4 regions of the Paenibacillus sp. FSL R10-2796 genome follow, and region 1 is predicted to be linked to each of the others. Evidence: riboswitches for the same ligand, from Rfam matches in the RefSeq annotation. Region 1 holds a riboswitch; each other region holds the start of a gene.
The links. A riboswitch is a leader RNA that binds a small molecule or an ion and turns the genes downstream of it on or off. The one in region 1 is predicted to bind thiamine pyrophosphate.
Positions count from the first base shown of each region.

Region 1 (4,215 bases):
ATGGACCATTTAGAAGTGGCACAAACAGCCGGATTACTTGCCGCTTTTGCCGCCTTCTTGTTTCTGCTAAGCATTGCCGCATGGAGGTTCCAATCTATGCAAGCGGTGAAAGGAAAGAGTTCCCGTATTTAGAACAGTATCAACGTTATCCTTTTAGGGTAATGTGATCTATAAGCATATTCTGAGCACAAGGATGGACGATGAATGAATGAGTCTTCAACTGAGCCTTTGTTACATACTGCGCTCATGCAGTTTATATTTCCCTTTTCTATAAAAAAGGGCGATTCTAAGCAGCTTATCCAGCAATTACAGGACGACGGCTTCACACGTTTTTTTCTGGATAATAAAGAGCTTGAAGCTGCCTACTACGGAGATGGCTACTGTGTTTCCCATGAACGAATGGAGCGCACCTATTTACCGTTTGCTGCACATGTCCTTTTTCCACGCAGGAAGGATGCCGACTCGTTTCGCCGTTTTTCCAGAGTAAATAATCTCGACTGCATTCTGGAGATTCCGCAGCAATCTATATTTTTCAAAATTCTCTCGACGGATATATTCATATGTCCTTTTCAGCTTGGATTCGTGACGATACGTGTCCAGCTGGAGGGGGATTCAATTCCCTTTAGTATTGCCCTAGAATTCGCAGATCGTTTCCGTGCGCTAGAGAATACCTTCATACAGGATGATTACACTTATATTCATTGCGGGGAACAGACCTATGAGATGGTAGAGGATTTTGTCTTCCGAAATTTGGTGGATGGACTGGAGCCATATCTGGATCAATCGGATATCAATGGGGCTTATTTCGAGACCCTTCCTTTTTTCGTAGATGAAAGAATGCAGGTGCAAGCTTTTTACGGCTTTCAGAATGAAGAAAGCTCTGATGAGATTAGTGTAAATCTACGCTATCGCGCCTCACAGCTTGATGGAATTAATCTGAACGGAAAGCCCTATGCCAGTGCCAGCGATCCAGCGTATATTGCAAACTATTGTCATGAGCATTCCTATAATCGCTGGGGTCCAGACACATATTATATGATGAATGAGCAAACCTTTTGCTGCATGACCCGCGCTGAACAGGAGATTGCTGTTAGTCTAGCCAACCAGATGTACGGGCAATATTATTACGGATTTTTACTCAATATTTTCCACAAAATCGTTCTGCTAAAGCTCGCCAATATGCACTCCCGACTTCGGATTAATCATGATTATGAGGAAATAGACAATCTAATCTACTCCATCAATAAGTTCTCGGCTAAGTTCTACTTCTTGGAGTTGATTTCCCAGTCGCAGGGCCGGGAGATATTTCTTCAGCTGCGTAAAGTATACGGAAACGATGCTTTGTTCGAGGAAGTGAAAGAAACCTTAAATGACCTGTTTCAGTATCAGGATAAGTTTCAATCCAAGCGACGGGATAATCTGCTGATGATTCTCACTGTATTTACGGTAGTAAGCGGGATTTACGGCATGAATCAGGTCATTGACGATCTGGATGGAAAGATTCAATGGAGTAAAATGATTGGTTATTCTCCCTTTGAATTTCTTGCCCTCTTCGTGATCATGAGCGGGATTCTGATCAGCGTTGTCCTCACGCTAGGGGCGCTGGTTAGTGAGCTTAAACGGCGTCACCGCAAGAAATATAAAGATCTAGACTAGCAAAAAAGAAACTACTGGATTGGAAAAATTCAGGAGTGCACTACTAGACATTCCGAGTACAGCCGTCTATAATACACCGTATGCGAGAAATATAAGATATAAAGTATGGGTACAAAACTTATGCTTACTTATATTGCACATAGAAATACCCGTTAACTTCATAGAACCAGGGGTGCTGGAATTGGCCGGCTGAGATTGTATCCCACAAGATACTGACCCTTATACCTGATCTGGATAATGCCAGCGTAGGAATCGCCAATTGGTTCTGGTCCCTGTGACCTTAACTAACCTTGCGCCAAGCCAGCGTCCCGATCACTCGGGGCGCTTTTTTTGTAAGATCACTAAAAGATGTAGAAAAACGTACATACTACACTTTACGGTTCATGTTGTGAAGACGGGATTCTTGTAACCTTAAAGGAGAGAAGAAGACATGCACCTCAAAAAAGCACTTACGTTGTGCCTCACCTGTGTACTCATTCTTGCCATTGCCGGATGCGGCAGCAACAATGGGAATACAGCCGGAAACAAAGCAAATGCTACTGATCCAACTGCTGCGGCTGGGACGGATGCTCCAAAAGAGCTCACCAAAGTTAAAGTCGCACTCGACTGGACACCGAACACAAATCATACCGGTCTATACGTAGCTAAGGATCTTGGTTACTACGCTGAAGAAGGTCTGGACGTCGAGATCGTTCAGCCAGGCGCAGCGGGTTCTGATACTATGGTTACTTCTGGCGAAGCCGCATTTGGCATCAGCGCCCAAGAAGGATTAACACTAGCCCGTCTACAAGGCGTACCCCTTGTCTCGATAGCAGCTATTATTCAGCATAATACGTCGGGATTCGTTGCTCCAGTAGATCGCAATATTAAATCACCAAAGGATTTCGAAGGTAAAACCTACGGAGGCTGGGGCTCACCGGCGGAAGAAGCAGCCATGAAAGCTATCATGGATCCTGAAGGTGGCGATGTGAAAAAGGTGAAGCTGATCAGTATCGGTGAAGCTGATTATTTTACCGCCGTCAAACGTGACATTGATTTCGCCTGGATTTTCTACGCTTGGACTGGTGTTGAGGCTGAGTTGCGTGGCGAGCCATTGGATATGCTGTACTTAAAGGATTATGCGCCGCAGCTCGATTATTACACGCCTGTGCTGACGACGAGTGAGAAGCAAATTGCAGATCATCCTGATCTGGTGAAGGCCTTCATGAAAGCCACATCAAAAGGTTATCAATATGCCATAGATCATCCGGAAGAGGCTGCCGGTATGTTATCGAAGGCCGTTCCTGACCTGGACGCCGACCTTGTCCTAGCTAGCCAAAAATGGCTTAGCCCAAAATACAAGGACGATGCTGCCCGCTGGGGCGAGCAAAAAACCGAGGTCTGGCAGAATTATGGCGACTGGATGTACGATCTGAAGTTGCTGGATAAACCGCTGGATGCTGCTAGTGCATTCAGTAATGATTTTTTACCGGCGGAGTAGAGAGCGGACTTCAGAACCAAGAAGGTTGGACGTTACTTGAGGAAGGAGGAACGGAGCGTAGTGATGTGCTACGTGAGTACCGGACTTCCCAAGTTCGTTCAAGATTCGATGTCGAGTTTGCTTCCTGAGTTACTTCGTTATCAAAGTTGGCTTTTTGAACTTACCTTATAAAATGAGAGGATTGATTATTGTGGCTAACACCCTACTAAGCATTCAAGTAATTCCAAAAACTCCGAACAATGAGGATTCCATCCCATACGTAGATAAAGCGATTGAGGTCATTCAGAAATCCGGTGTTAAACATCAAGTGAATCCGCTGGAAACCACAATGGAAGGTGAGCTTAGCGAGCTGCTGGAGGTTGTGCGTCAGATGCAGGAGGCGTTGATCGAAGCAGGCAGTCCAAGCGTAATTTCGCAGATCAAAATCGCTCATAATCCTAACGGAATCAGCATGGATAAATTGACGGAGAAATATCGGCCGTGAGATCGACCTGGAAGCTAATATGGCCGCCCCTTGTGGCGGTCGTCTTCTTTTTAACCGTATGGCAGCTATCTGTATCTGTATTTCATATTGAATCCTGGATTCTGCCGAGTCCTGCTGATATTGCCCGTGAATCCACCAGTAACGCTTCTGGTCTTTGGGCACATACGATGGCTACGCTGCGGCTCACTTTAATTGGTTTTCCCATTGGTACGGGGGTAGGCCTGATCGTTGCTTTGCTTTTGCATCTTTTGCCTTGGGCTAGACGGGCTTTTTATCCACTTATTATTCTGAGTCAAAATGTTCCCTCCATCGCGCTCGGACCCCTGCTCATTATCTGGTTCGGCTTTGGTCTTTTGCCCAAAATCGTGCTGATTACACTAGTATGTTTCTTCCCGGTAGCTGTCGCTGCGATGGGCGGTCTGGCCCAAAGTGATCAGGTCATGATGAATTATATGAAAATGGCTGGCGCAAGCAAGTGGCAAATCTTCACCAAGCTGGAGCTGCCCTCTTCTATCCCGGCACTATTTTCCGGCGTAAAAATATCTGCTACTTATGCGGTTATGGGCGCCGTGGTCGCTGAATGGATTGGCGCGGA
Region 1 covers NZ_CP150178.1:539,914-544,128, reverse strand. Annotated here, with positions in the region: gene NST58_RS02595 (MFS transporter) at 1-132, shown strand, start outside; gene NST58_RS02590 (hypothetical protein) at 205-1,656, shown strand; TPP riboswitch at 1,815-1,925, shown strand; gene NST58_RS02585 (ABC transporter substrate-binding protein) at 2,087-3,136, shown strand; gene NST58_RS02580 (MTH1187 family thiamine-binding protein) at 3,327-3,620, shown strand; gene NST58_RS02575 (ABC transporter permease) at 3,617-4,215, shown strand, end outside.

Region 2 (4,215 bases), 1.8 Mb from region 1:
CGTGAATCGATGGGTGCTATTCTCTATGATGTTTACCAAGTAAAGTTTGCTAATAAACCTAAGTACATGACTGATTATAACGGCACAGCAGTAGTGCCAGGAGATCCTGGCTATGATTCGAATTTGGAGCCAGGAGCTAGAGGTGCGATGTACTATCCTCTTGTATCCTGGACGCAGCTTGTTGATACAGCGGACATTTCTCCTTATTTAATTTCAAAAGTAAAAAGTGCATATGAATTAGGACTCTTTAGATCTGAAATGGGGATTGCCAGAGGCGAAATGGTCAATGGGACAGAACTAGAACCTAAAGCTATAGTGACCCGGGAGAAAGCGGCCAAAGCTCTGTACTTTATGTGGGTGCTGGAACATGAAGTGAATGCAGAAAATCATGTTTCTTCTCTAAAATAGTCAGGGTGAACAATTCAAGGCACAGCAGCGATGCTGTGTCTATTTGTATGCAGTGAATTCCTCTCCACTTACAGCAGTATATCTCTCACGGTTGTTTATATCTACTTTCATTGTGGTAAGTAAGATTCGTAAAGCGATTTAAGAAAATGACAAACCCAGCGTATAAACGTGCATAGTTGTGCCATCCTAAGACGATCAGTTAACTATCAATTTGCTTAACGAGAGGAGATAGGGAAGATGTCAGGCAACAATAAACAAGCTACAAAAACCTTACCCCCACAGGAGCAGCATCATCAGCCAGGGATTGAGAGTGAAATGACGCCGCTGCCCAAATACGAGCCGGCAAATTATAAAGCAGCAGGTAAACTGCAAGACAAGGCGGCGTTAATTACCGGTGGAGACAGCGGAATTGGGCGTGCAGTTGCTGTGCTTTTTGCTAAAGAAGGCGCTGATGTGGTCATTTCATATCTTAATGAACACTCAGATGCAGAGGAAACTAAACGTCAGGTCGAGCAGGAAGGCCGCAAATGTATCCTAATTCCAGGTGATATCGGTGACGAGAAATTCTGTAAGGATCTTATTAAACAGACGGTGGAGGGCTTAGGAAAGCTTGATATTCTCATCAATAACGCGGCAGAGCAACATCCGCAAGCTAAGATCGAGGATATTACTTCCGAGCAGCTTGAGCGTACTTTCCGTACGAATATATTTGCGATGTTCTATTTAACAAAAGCAGCTATGCCTCATTTAAAAGCAGGATCTACCATTATAAATACAACTTCAATTACCGCTTATCGCGGAAGCCCGCAGCTGCTGGACTATTCATCAACTAAAGGAGCTATTCTTAGCTTCACACGATCCTTGTCCACGAATCTGGCAGAGAAGGGCATACGGGTAAACGGTGTTGCACCAGGTCCAATCTGGACACCGCTGATTCCCTCTACCTTTGATGCAAAACAGGTTAGCGAGTTTGGAGGTACACAGCCTATGAAACGGCCTGGACAACCAGAAGAGCTGGCACCAGCCTATGTATATCTGGCCTCTGACGATTCCAGTTATGTGACTGGACAGGTTATTCATGTAAATGGTGGCGAGGTAGTAAACGGTTAGATCAGTACAGCTAATGTGAATAAATGGGTGTATTTCAATAAAAAAATATGTTACTATAAACCACGTTAGCATTTTAAAATTGTATATTTATGTCACTAGGGGTGCCGATTGGCTGAGACGGAATGGATTTCCGGACCCTTTGAACCTGATCTGGTTAAGACCAGCGTAGGGAAGTGGAGAACGAATTTCTGTTGTCGGGCTATTTGTAGTGCCGTCTATATACAGATTCTGACTGCCTTCCTTACGGGGGGCAGTTTTTTTGTTTTTTACTGACCTACAGGGAAGTGAGAGAGGAGATCGTGATGTTGCAAGCTGAGATCCATCTAATATCAGACGGCAAGCTACAGCTGAGACATTTTGTTGAACTAGCTGTCACGGTGCAGACATGGGTCGATTATATTCACCTGAGAGATAAGCAATGTCCTGCATGCGAACTGCTCGCTGCGGCACAGAAGCTGTTGGCTGCCGGTATGCCCGCTACCAAACTGATAATCAACGACCGGATCGATGTAGCCTTGGCAGCTGGTGCCGCGGGGGTTCAGTTGGCTTGGCACAGTCTGAGTCCGGTTACAGCCCGGCGAATTGCACCTCAGCTTCGGCTGGGGAGATCGGTTCATTCTCCGGAAGAAGCGGCGAATGCCTCAGAGCAGGGAGCTGATTATTGCTTGTTTGGTCATGTATTTCCCTCGGATAGCAAGTTAGGGCTGCCCGCACGTGGGTTAGAGCTGCTTGCAGAAACGGTGAAGACCAGCTCTATTCCTGTAATTGCGATTGGCGGAATTAGCCCCGCTAATGCGGCGCAGATCATCAGGAAAGGTGCGGCAGGAGTTGCTGTGATGTCCGGTATTTGCGGAGCGGATGATCCTTATGAGGCCGCCAAAGCTATTCATAAGGCGGTTCATTCATAGCCTGGAGGTAACAGCATGGGCGAAGGGGGTGATTCAGAATGAAGCTGTTGATTAACGGGAAATCCGCAGAGTGTTCTGGTGGTATTCAAACTATAGCTGATTTGATCAGTCTTCCTGAGTGGTCGGGTCGTTTGATGATCATTGAGCTGAATGGAGAATTTGTCAGTAAGGAGAATTATGAAAGTACTGCTCTGAGCGAGGATGATCGTTTGGAACTGGTGCACTTTGTTGGTGGGGGTTGAGATGGAGCGGTATAGAATTTTGAGAAATTTATAAGAACCAAAGGGAGGTAATTTCATGCATGACCCGTTACATATTGGCGGCATCGAATTAACCAGTAGATTATTTATCGGAACCGGAAAATATAGCCGGAATACGTTGATCCCCGAAGTGATCGCAAGCTCTGGTTCTCAGGTGATTACTGTAGCGCTTCGCCGAGTGGACCCGCAAGGTGGAGCAGAAAATATCATGAACCACATTCCCGGCCACATGACTCTTCTGCCTAATACCTCAGGAGCGCGTTCAGCGGAAGAGGCAGTCCGTATTGCAAGATTAGCAAGAGCTGCGGGACTGGGGAACTGGGTCAAGATCGAAGTGATCAATGATCAGAAATACCTGCTTCCAGATAATCTGGAGACCATACGAGCTACAGAGATTTTAGCAGCGGAGGGTTTTGTAGTACTGCCTTATATGAGTCCGGACCTTTCGGCTGCTTTACGTCTGAGAGATGCCGGTGCTGCTGCTGTGATGCCGCTTGGTGCGCCGATCGGAACGAATCGCGGCCTGCGCACCAAGGAGCTTGTGCGTATTCTTATTCAAGAAGTGAATTTGCCGATTATTGTAGACGCCGGAATTGGCAAGCCCTCGGAAGCGGCGGAAGCAATGGAGATGGGGGCCGCTGCTGTTCTGCTTAATACGGCTATTGCAACGGCACGTAATCCGCTCGTCATGGCGGAAGCGTTCCGCGAGGCGATATCCGCTGGCCGCAAAGCTTATTTGGCAGGACTCGGTCCTGTAGAAGAAGTTGCTTTTGCTTCGTCACCGTTGACTGGATTTTTGAACTGAATTTGATAGGTCACGAAAGGAGGGAAGATTAGCATGAGCTTTTTTGACACACTGGCCCGCTTGGAGCAGTATCCTTATGAGCAGCTGTGGAAGGAGTTCCGGGAGGATGACGTTAAGCGGGCGCTTGGAAAAGACAAGCTGAACGAAAATGATTTGCTGGCATTGCTCTCTCCGGCAGCAACGCCGCTGCTAGAGGAGATGGCGTTGGCTGCACAGCGACTGACCCGTGCACATTTTGGTTATTCGATGCAGCTGTTCACACCGATGTATCTTGCGGATTTTTGTGTGAATCATTGTACCTACTGCAGCTTCAGCTCCATTTATGATTTTCCGCGCAAAAAGCTGTCCTTGGAGGAGGTTCGCAGGGAGGCTGAGAAGATTGCAGCTACAGGTCTGCGGCATATCCTCATTTTGACTGGTGAATCGCGCCGGGAGAATCCTGTCTCATATATTAAGGATTGCGTAGATGTACTCAGGGAATTTTTTTCCTCTGTCAGTATTGAGATAAATCCTCTATCAACTGCAGAATATAAAGAGCTTCTTCAAGCAGGGGTGGATGGATTAACACTGTACCAAGAGGTGTACCACCAGGAGACTTACAGAAAGCTGCATGTTAAAGGGCCTAAAAGAAACTACCGGAATCGCCTGGATGCACCTGAACGCGGCTGTCAGGCAGGTTTTCGTTCTGTGAATATTGGTACGTTGCTCGGGATGTATGATTGGC
Region 2 covers NZ_CP150178.1:2,331,967-2,336,181, forward strand. Annotated here, with positions in the region: gene NST58_RS10350 (GDSL-type esterase/lipase family protein) at 1-408, shown strand, start outside; gene NST58_RS10355 (SDR family oxidoreductase) at 646-1,518, shown strand; TPP riboswitch at 1,606-1,707, shown strand; gene NST58_RS10360 (thiamine phosphate synthase) at 1,821-2,426, shown strand; gene thiS (sulfur carrier protein ThiS) at 2,465-2,668, shown strand; gene NST58_RS10370 (thiazole synthase) at 2,724-3,491, shown strand; gene thiH (2-iminoacetate synthase ThiH) at 3,525-4,215, shown strand, end outside.
Region 2: linked by a shared signal. The riboswitch ahead of NST58_RS10360 (thiamine phosphate synthase) and the one ahead of NST58_RS02585 (ABC transporter substrate-binding protein) in region 1 are both predicted to bind thiamine pyrophosphate.

Region 3 (4,215 bases), 1.3 Mb from region 1:
TAAATACCGGGAACTGTGTGCACGTATTGCAGAACAAATGGCTGAACATTACGGCAATCATCCGGGTGTAGTTGGCTGGCAAATTGATAATGAGCTCAACTGTGAGATCAGTGAATTTTATTCGGAGAGTGACCATAAGGCTTTCCGGGAATGGCTACAGCAGAAATATGTTACACTTGAGCATTTGAACGAGGCTTGGGGAGCTGTTTTTTGGAATCAAAGCTATAGTGACTGGTCTCAGGTCTATCTTCCACGTCCGACTCCAGTACCGAAGCAACCCAATCCTCATCAGGCATTGGATGAAAAACGGTTTATTTCGGACAATACAATTTCTTTTGCCAAAAACCAAGCGGATATCATCCGTAAACTTGCCCCTAAGCAGTGGGTAACCACGAACGGTCTGTTCGGGCATCTCGATAGCCATGAAATGACGGATGAACTGTTGGATTTCTTCAGCTATGATTCCTATCCTCAGTTCTCTACTATTTTTTATGACCCGAATGAGCGGAATCCGCTGAATGATAGAGGCTGGGGACTGTCGTTATCTGTTGTTCGTTCGATATCCCCGAATTTCTGTATTATGGAGCAGCAGTCGGGCCCGGGTGGCTGGGTGAACCGGATGGATATGCCTTCTCCAAAGCCGGGGCAGATGCGGTTATGGACTTATCAGTCGATCGCTCATGGAGCAGATATGGTGTTATATTTCCGCTGGCGGACAGCTACGATGGGCAATGAAATTTATTGGCATGGAATCAATGACTATCATAATCAGCCTAACCGAAGAGTGCGGGAAGCGGGGCAGATCGGTCAGGAGCTGGCAGCAGCAGGTCATGCGTTTGTCGGTACTCGTAATCAGGCTAACATTGCTATTGTTCGTGATTATGACAATGAGTGGGATGGAGAATACGATGTTTGGCATGGCCCGTTTATGTGGAAGAGCAATAAGGAGTGGTACAAGGCGCTTCAGCGGAAGCATATCCCGAATGACGTACTCTATTTACGCAAAAAAACAACGCTGGAGGAGCTTGCAAGGTACGACGTGCTTATCTATCCTCACCCAGCGATTATGACAGATGAGACAACAGCACTGCTGGATGAATATGTTCAGCAAGGCGGCAAACTGATCTTCGGCTGTAGAACTGGCTATAAGGATGAGCGCGGTCAATGTTATATGCGTCCTTTCCCAGGTGCTGCTAAGGATCTATGCGGGATCACAGTTGAAGAATTCACAATGGTTAAGGGCAGTCGTCAGCCAACAACAATTAGCTGGTCGGGCGTGACCGAAGTCGTTACAGGAGCAGATGACTTTAATGATATTCTCAAAATAGAGGAAGCTTCGGTTGAAGTGATGGCGGTTTACGCCTCTGATTATTATGCGGGAAAACCGGCGGTAACTAGAAATCGTCGCGGCAAGGGTGAGGTTTGGTATTACGGAGCCGTATTTAATGAACAGGCAGCGGCTGAGATCATAAATTTAATTGATCTACAATCGCCAGCAGATTGGCTGGAGCTCCCAGAAGAGGTAGAGCTGCAAGTCCGTACCGGAGCTTCTTCCAGTTATGCTTTTTTGCTTAATTATAGTGAGACTCCTGTCACGATCCATCTTCGTGAGACCAAAACAGATTTACTGAGCAGCACAACATTGTCGGGCGAGGTGCTTCTGGAAGGATTTGGGGTATTGGTGTTAAACTAACGTATACATTGATCTCACATTTGAGTAGATTTGGATAATTCTCTCTTTTCGGTTATACTTTGAAGTAGCAATTATATAGTCACGGGAGCTTGGTGGGACCAGGCTGAGAGGATAGTTATAACTATCGACCGTCAAACCTGATCTGGATAATGCCAGCGGAGGAAATGGAGCTTTATTTCTATTTGTCTACTCTAAGGCCGCATCTTATACAGATGTGGCCTTTTCTATGTGTGGGGAGTAGACCGTCTCCGCTTGATCAAATCACCTTATAGGAGGAATTGAGATGACAAGCGAATTGAACAACGATCCAATCAATCTATCAGCTTTTCCAGCAAGTCAAAAAGTGTATGTAAAGGGTTCACGGCCTGATATACAGGTGCCTATGCGGGAGATCTCACTTAGTCCAACTGCGGGCATAGACGGCGAAGAGGAGAATGCCCCAATTCATGTCTATGACACAAGCGGGGCTTACACGGATGCTAATATTCATACTGATATTCGTCAGGGGTTAGAGCCCAATCGTCTAAGCTGGATTGAGGAACGAGGGGATGCGGAAGCGTACGAAGGAAGAACCGTGAAGCCTGAAGATAACGGGAATGCAACGGGAAAAGCTGTGGCGGAAGTGTTTCCAGCGCTCCATAGAAAACCTTTGCGAGCGAAAAAGGGGCTTAATGTCTCTCAAATGCATTATGCACGCAAAGGGATTATTACTTCGGAAATGGAATACGTTGCGATTCGTGAGAATGTGGCACTGGAATTTGTAAGAGATGAAGTAGCCCGCGGCCGCGCCATCATCCCATCGAATATCAATCATCCAGAGAGTGAACCGATGATTATTGGACGCAATTTTTTAGTGAAGATCAATGCCAATATAGGAAATTCCGCAGTATCCTCATCCATAGAGGAAGAGGTAGAGAAGATGAGATGGGCCACCCGCTGGGGTGCAGATAATATAATGGATCTCTCCACAGGTAAAAACATCCATACGACACGCGAGTGGATCATCCGTAATTCTCCTGTTCCTATTGGCACGGTGCCTATCTATCAAGCGTTGGAAAAAGTGAATGGGAAAGCGGAAGATTTAACGTGGGAAGTGTACCGTGATACGCTCATTGAGCAAGCGGAGCAAGGGGTTGATTATTTTACCATTCATGCGGGGGTTCTGCTTCGTTATATCCCGTTGACGGCACAACGTATGACTGGCATTGTTTCAAGAGGTGGTTCCATTATGGCGGCATGGTGTCTTGCGCATCATCAAGAGAACTTTTTATATACACATTTTGAAGAGATATGTGAAATCATGAAGCTGTACGATGTTTCTTTTTCCCTAGGCGATGGATTACGTCCGGGTTCGATTGCTGATGCGAATGATGAAGCACAATTTGCCGAGTTAGAGACGTTAGGTGAATTAACAGCTATAGCTTGGAGTCATGATGTACAGGTGATGGTAGAGGGTCCAGGACATGTGCCGATGCACTTGATTAAAGAGAATATGGATAAGCAAATTGAAACCTGTAACGAAGCCCCTTTTTATACATTAGGTCCACTGACTACAGATATTGCGCCTGGTTATGATCATATTACCTCTGCTATAGGTGCAGCGATGATTGGTTGGTTCGGTACAGCAATGTTGTGTTACGTAACTCCGAAGGAGCATCTTGGCCTGCCTAATAAGGAAGATGTACGTGTAGGGGTCATTACTTATAAAATAGCGGCTCATGCCGCAGATTTGGCGAAAGGGCATAAAGGAGCACAAGACCGGGATAATGCTCTTTCGAAAGCCCGTTTTGAATTTCGTTGGCGTGATCAATTTCATTTATCGTTAGATCCTGAGCGAGCGCTAGAATATCATGATGAGACATTGCCTGCGGAAGGCGCTAAAACAGCTCATTTTTGTTCCATGTGCGGGCCGAAATTTTGCAGTATGAAGATCTCTCATAATATCCGTAATACGACGAGAATTGAATCAGGAATGCAAGAGAAGGCGCAAGAGTTTCTCCAAGGCGGGAGCCTCATTTATAGATAACTTTTTCTGCTAAAAAGAAATATCTAAAAGAAGTCGTCATTGGCGGCTTCTTCTTTTATACTTTGAATAGATAGGAGTTGATGAAATGGAAGCGATTCGTTCAGAGGAAGCCATTTTAGAGGATTTAAGTAATAGTTTCTATCATTTTTTTGGATTGAAAGTCCTTCATGCTACCCCAATAAAACGTGGCTGGTTAAATCTTAAATGGAAAATCATAACGGAATCAGGACCATTTCTACTTAAACAATACAACAAAAAAAGATATAAATTGTATAATCCAGAAGAACTGAGCTTCGCCTTTTCTCAACAGAAAAGATTGTATCTACAGGGACTCCCATGTCCCGGATTGTTGGCTTATAACCATAAAGTTTTACTGGAATCAGATATGGGAGAGACGTTTATGGTTATGGAATATTGTGAAGGGCGTGTCATAGAGCCGGGCAAAATTAACATCCTTCAAATGTTTGATTTGGGTCGTGCCACAGGTAAAATGCAT
Region 3 covers NZ_CP150178.1:6,504,485-6,508,699, reverse strand. Annotated here, with positions in the region: gene NST58_RS28985 (beta-galactosidase) at 1-1,693, shown strand, start outside; TPP riboswitch at 1,765-1,874, shown strand; gene thiC (phosphomethylpyrimidine synthase ThiC) at 1,977-3,719, shown strand; gene NST58_RS28975 (phosphotransferase) at 3,805-4,215, shown strand, end outside.
Region 3: linked by a shared signal. The riboswitch ahead of thiC (phosphomethylpyrimidine synthase ThiC) and the one ahead of NST58_RS02585 (ABC transporter substrate-binding protein) in region 1 are both predicted to bind thiamine pyrophosphate.

Region 4 (4,215 bases), 2.5 Mb from region 1:
AGCTTCGGAATTACCCACGGTGAAAGACGTGCCAACGCGGTTAGGATCGCCAAAATCAATCCAAGCACAAAGGAAAGTAGAGCCAACGGAATGGTAAAAGCCACCCCGGCTTTAAGCAGGGGTAGCAGTGTATCTAAGAAAATTTGTATTTTGCGGTCATCCATTATTCAGACATCCTTTTTAGCTTCTAGGCTTAATTAGCCTTGCTAGCCTTGTATTATTTTGAAACGTCAGCTCCAAAGTATTTCTCGGAAATTTTCAAGTACGTTCCATCACTTTTCATCTCTTTAATCGCATCACTGACCGCATTCACCAGCTCATCATTGCCTTTCAGGAATACCGCAGCACTTTGTGAGCCTTCAGGAATCTCATCAACCACTTTAATTTTTGCATCTGGTTTTTGTTTTTTCAGATCCAGATAAGACAAGCCATCATTCACAGTTGCATCAATACGTCCCGAAGTCAGCAGATCCATCGCTTGATTGAAACCGTCCGTAGCTACGATTTCAGCACCGTTCTCACGAGCGATGTCGGATAAGTTACTGGTCAGGGATTGTCCGGCTTTTTTACCCTTTAGATCAGCAAAGGTCTTAATATCCTCATTGTTTTCGCTCACGATCAATACTGCCTTGGATACAATATAGGGTTCAGAGAAATCATATTTCACTTTGCGATCTTCGTTAATGGAAACTTCATTAAAAATGACATCAAACCGTTTCGCATCCATCCCAGCAAAAATACCATCCCACTGAGTTTCAAAAAATTCAGCTTCAACACCTAAACGTTTGGCTACTTCTTCGGCAATTTCCACGTCAAAACCCGTCAATTTCCCCGCAGTGTCATGATAAGTAAAAGGTGCATAAGTCCCTTCTGTACCTATCCGCAATTTGCCGCTGGCCTTCACAGCCTCCAAACTGTTTTGCGCTGAAGATGCTGCTCCACCATTCGTTCCAGCTGTTGGTTCAGCAGCCGTATTGGTATTCGAATTATTGCCGCAAGCCGCTACAAGGACCACGGTTAACGCCAATATAATAGTTAAACTCCATTTTTTCATTATTAAATCCCCTCTCTCTATCCGGTTTTTTTCCGGTAAATTGAATAGTACACTGCCATCACATGATCGTCAATACTTTTTTCCGATTATATACATCGGAATTGTAATATTAACTAGATTTCTACTTATATCTTACCCAATCTTGGATTAATCCTTCACTTCTTTCTCTCTTTACTTCTCAGAAAGATATGGTATATTTATAAACAAATTAATATGGACCTGTTATTTCACTAGGGGAGTCGGCCGACTGAGACGGAGCTTCAAGCTCCGGACCCTTGGAACCTGATCTGGATCATACCAGCGGAGGGAAGTGGAGCAGAATTTTCATCAAGCATGTTAAGTGTTATTATGCAGAATGAACTTTTTGACCCATTCATTTCCTCTGGAAATGGATGGGTCTTTATTTGTTTAGGCGCTCCACAAAAATATTAGGAGGTTAGATCATCACGACCATTTTATCTATTCAAGGCCTAACCTACTCTTTTCCGGAAACTGAACAACCCCCTGTATTCGCAAATCTATCCATGGATATCAGGCAAGGGGAATTCGTCTCCGTAGTAGGTGCTAGCGGATGCGGGAAAAGCACATTTTTCAAAACGGTTGCCGGTTTACTCGAACCTACTCATGGAAAAATAAAACTCCCTACGCTCCCCTCAACCGCTAGTCGTTTAGGTCAGATCGCTTATATGCCTCAGCAGGATTTATTGCTGCCTTGGAGAACAGTGCTCGATAACTGCCTTTTGCCCTGGGAGATCAAGCCCAGATTTAGTAAACAGAAAACGATCACTCAGATTCGGGAAATGTTGGCCCGCTTCGGCTTAACAGATGTAGAGAAGGCTTATCCCCATGAACTTTCGGGAGGTATGAAACAGCGAGTAGCATTTCTGCGCACCTTAGTGGCTGGAGGCGGAAGTGGTCTTATGCTGCTGGATGAGCCCTTTGGCGCTCTCGATGCCATGACCAAACGTGAGATACACCGTTGGCTGTTGGAGTTATGGGGTGAACTGAATCAGACGATTATGCTCATCACTCATGATCTGGAAGAAGCCCTATTGCTCAGTGACCGGATTTATTTATTATCTGGCGGTGCGCACAGCGAATTACAGGAGATCGTTGTCGATCTACCAAAACCAAGACATTATAAGATGAACTATGAACCCCGGTTTATAGCACTACGGGCAGAGTTGGAGCGAAGATTGCATGCAACCTATACCTTTTAAAAAACATCTAGACAACTATGGTCCCTTCCTTCTTCTGGTACTGCTCATTCTTGTAATCTGGGAGTCAGCTGTTCGCCTTCACTTGATTCCAGCCTTTATTCTCCCTGCACCTTCATCTATTGGCATCGCATTGATCGAGCACAGGCAATTATTATTTGGACAGCATTTATTGGCGACGTTACAGGAGATACTGGTGGGTTTTGTCCTTTCTGTGATTTTTGGTGTATTGCTGGGCATTGGAATGTTCCTGTTTCGCCCCGTAGAAAAGGCCATCTATCCCTTCCTTATCATTAGCCAGACGGTCCCATTAATTGCGCTATCCCCCATTTTTATTATGTGGTTCGGATATACGCTGTGGAGCAAAGTGGCTGTGGTGTTTTTGACGGCTTTTTTTCCAGTCGTAGTGAGTACATATGATGGACTTCGTACAAGTGGCCAGACTTACAAGGACTTATTATTAACATTTGGTGCAAACCGCTGGCAGCTGCTTGTCAAAACCCAAATTCCACTGGCATTGCCTGCTTTTTTCTCTGGCTTAAAGCTGTCCATAGTATACTGCGTCATCGGAGCTACTATCGGGGAATGGCTCGGCGGCAGTAAAGGACTCGGTTACTTCAGCCGCAGAATGGCCGGAAATATGCAGAGCGATGAAATGTTCGCGGCTGTATTTCTGCTGTCCGCGCTTGGTGTTGTGCTTTTTCTGGCGATAGCTTTACTCGAACAATTATTTTTAAAGAAAAGAGGATCTAACCAATGAATCATTTAAAATCACCACAACGAGGACTTATTTCTGTATTTCTAGTATGCACACTTTTGCTCTTAAGCAGCTGCGGGAAGGCAGACAAGCTAAATAACAACTCCCAAACCGGTTCCTCCAATTCCGAAAATAAACAGTCACACAAGCTGACGATTATGCTTGATTGGTATCCCAATGCCGTTCATTCCTTTCTATACGCTGCGCAACAGCAAGGTTTTTTCCAAGAGGAAGGTTTGGATGTCGAGATCAAAATGCCTGCGGACAGCAATGACGCCCTAAAGCTTGTAGCAGCAAATCAAATTGATCTAGCGCTCAGTTATCAGCCTCAGGTGCTTATGGCACGCGGAGAGAAAATCCCTGTACGTTCGATTGCAGCAATCGTGCGGCATCCACTGAATCATCTGATGGTTCCTCAAGCAGGCAGTATTCATAGTCCCAAAGAGCTCGTGGGAAAACAAATCGGCTATTCCTCCATTCCGCTCTATGAAGCGATGATTCGGACAATGATCCAGAGTGATGGAGGCGATCCTTCATCCGCCAAGCTGATTGATGTAGGTTTTGACCTTATCCCTGCGATCTCTACAGGACAAGTGGACGCAATAATGGGCGGATTCATCAACCATGAACAACTGATCCTTGAAAAAGAGGGACATCCGGTCACCTCGCTTAATCCAACGGATTACGGAGTACCTGACTATTATGAGCTTGTGCTGGTGGCCAGCGAACAAGGATTGCAAAATTCTGAAGCCTACTTTAAAAAATTTCTAAATGCCATAACAAAAGGACAGGAATTTGTGGAGCAGAATCCTGAACAAGCCCTGGATTTACTGATTGCACATGAAGATGCAACTTCACCGCTCGACAAGGAGATTGAGAAAAAAAGTCTTGAAATTCTACTGCCGCTGATGAATGCAGGCGATCAAACTTTTGGTTATCAAGACCCGACATCTTGGGAAAAGGTTCAGCAGTGGTTATCCACCAACGATCTTCTACCAGAAGATATTAAAGCACAGGAAGCTTTTATCAATCTGTAACGTTTAGTTGGTTATTCATACAAGCTTGAGGAGGAATTATGATGAGTTACTTAGCCAAAGTACGGGAATCCAACCCCTTGATCCACAACATCACTAATATTGTAGTAGCCAATTTCTCAGCCAACGGTCTGTTGGCGCTGGGTGCCTCTC
Region 4 covers NZ_CP150178.1:3,088,853-3,093,067, reverse strand. Annotated here, with positions in the region: gene NST58_RS14000 (amino acid ABC transporter permease) at 1-164, opposite strand, end outside; gene NST58_RS13995 (amino acid ABC transporter substrate-binding protein) at 218-1,054, opposite strand; TPP riboswitch at 1,277-1,380, shown strand; gene NST58_RS13990 (ABC transporter ATP-binding protein) at 1,579-2,274, shown strand; gene NST58_RS13985 (ABC transporter permease) at 2,255-3,031, shown strand; gene NST58_RS13980 (ABC transporter substrate-binding protein) at 3,028-4,065, shown strand; gene thiM (hydroxyethylthiazole kinase) at 4,107-4,215, shown strand, end outside.
Region 4: linked by a shared signal. The riboswitch ahead of NST58_RS13990 (ABC transporter ATP-binding protein) and the one ahead of NST58_RS02585 (ABC transporter substrate-binding protein) in region 1 are both predicted to bind thiamine pyrophosphate.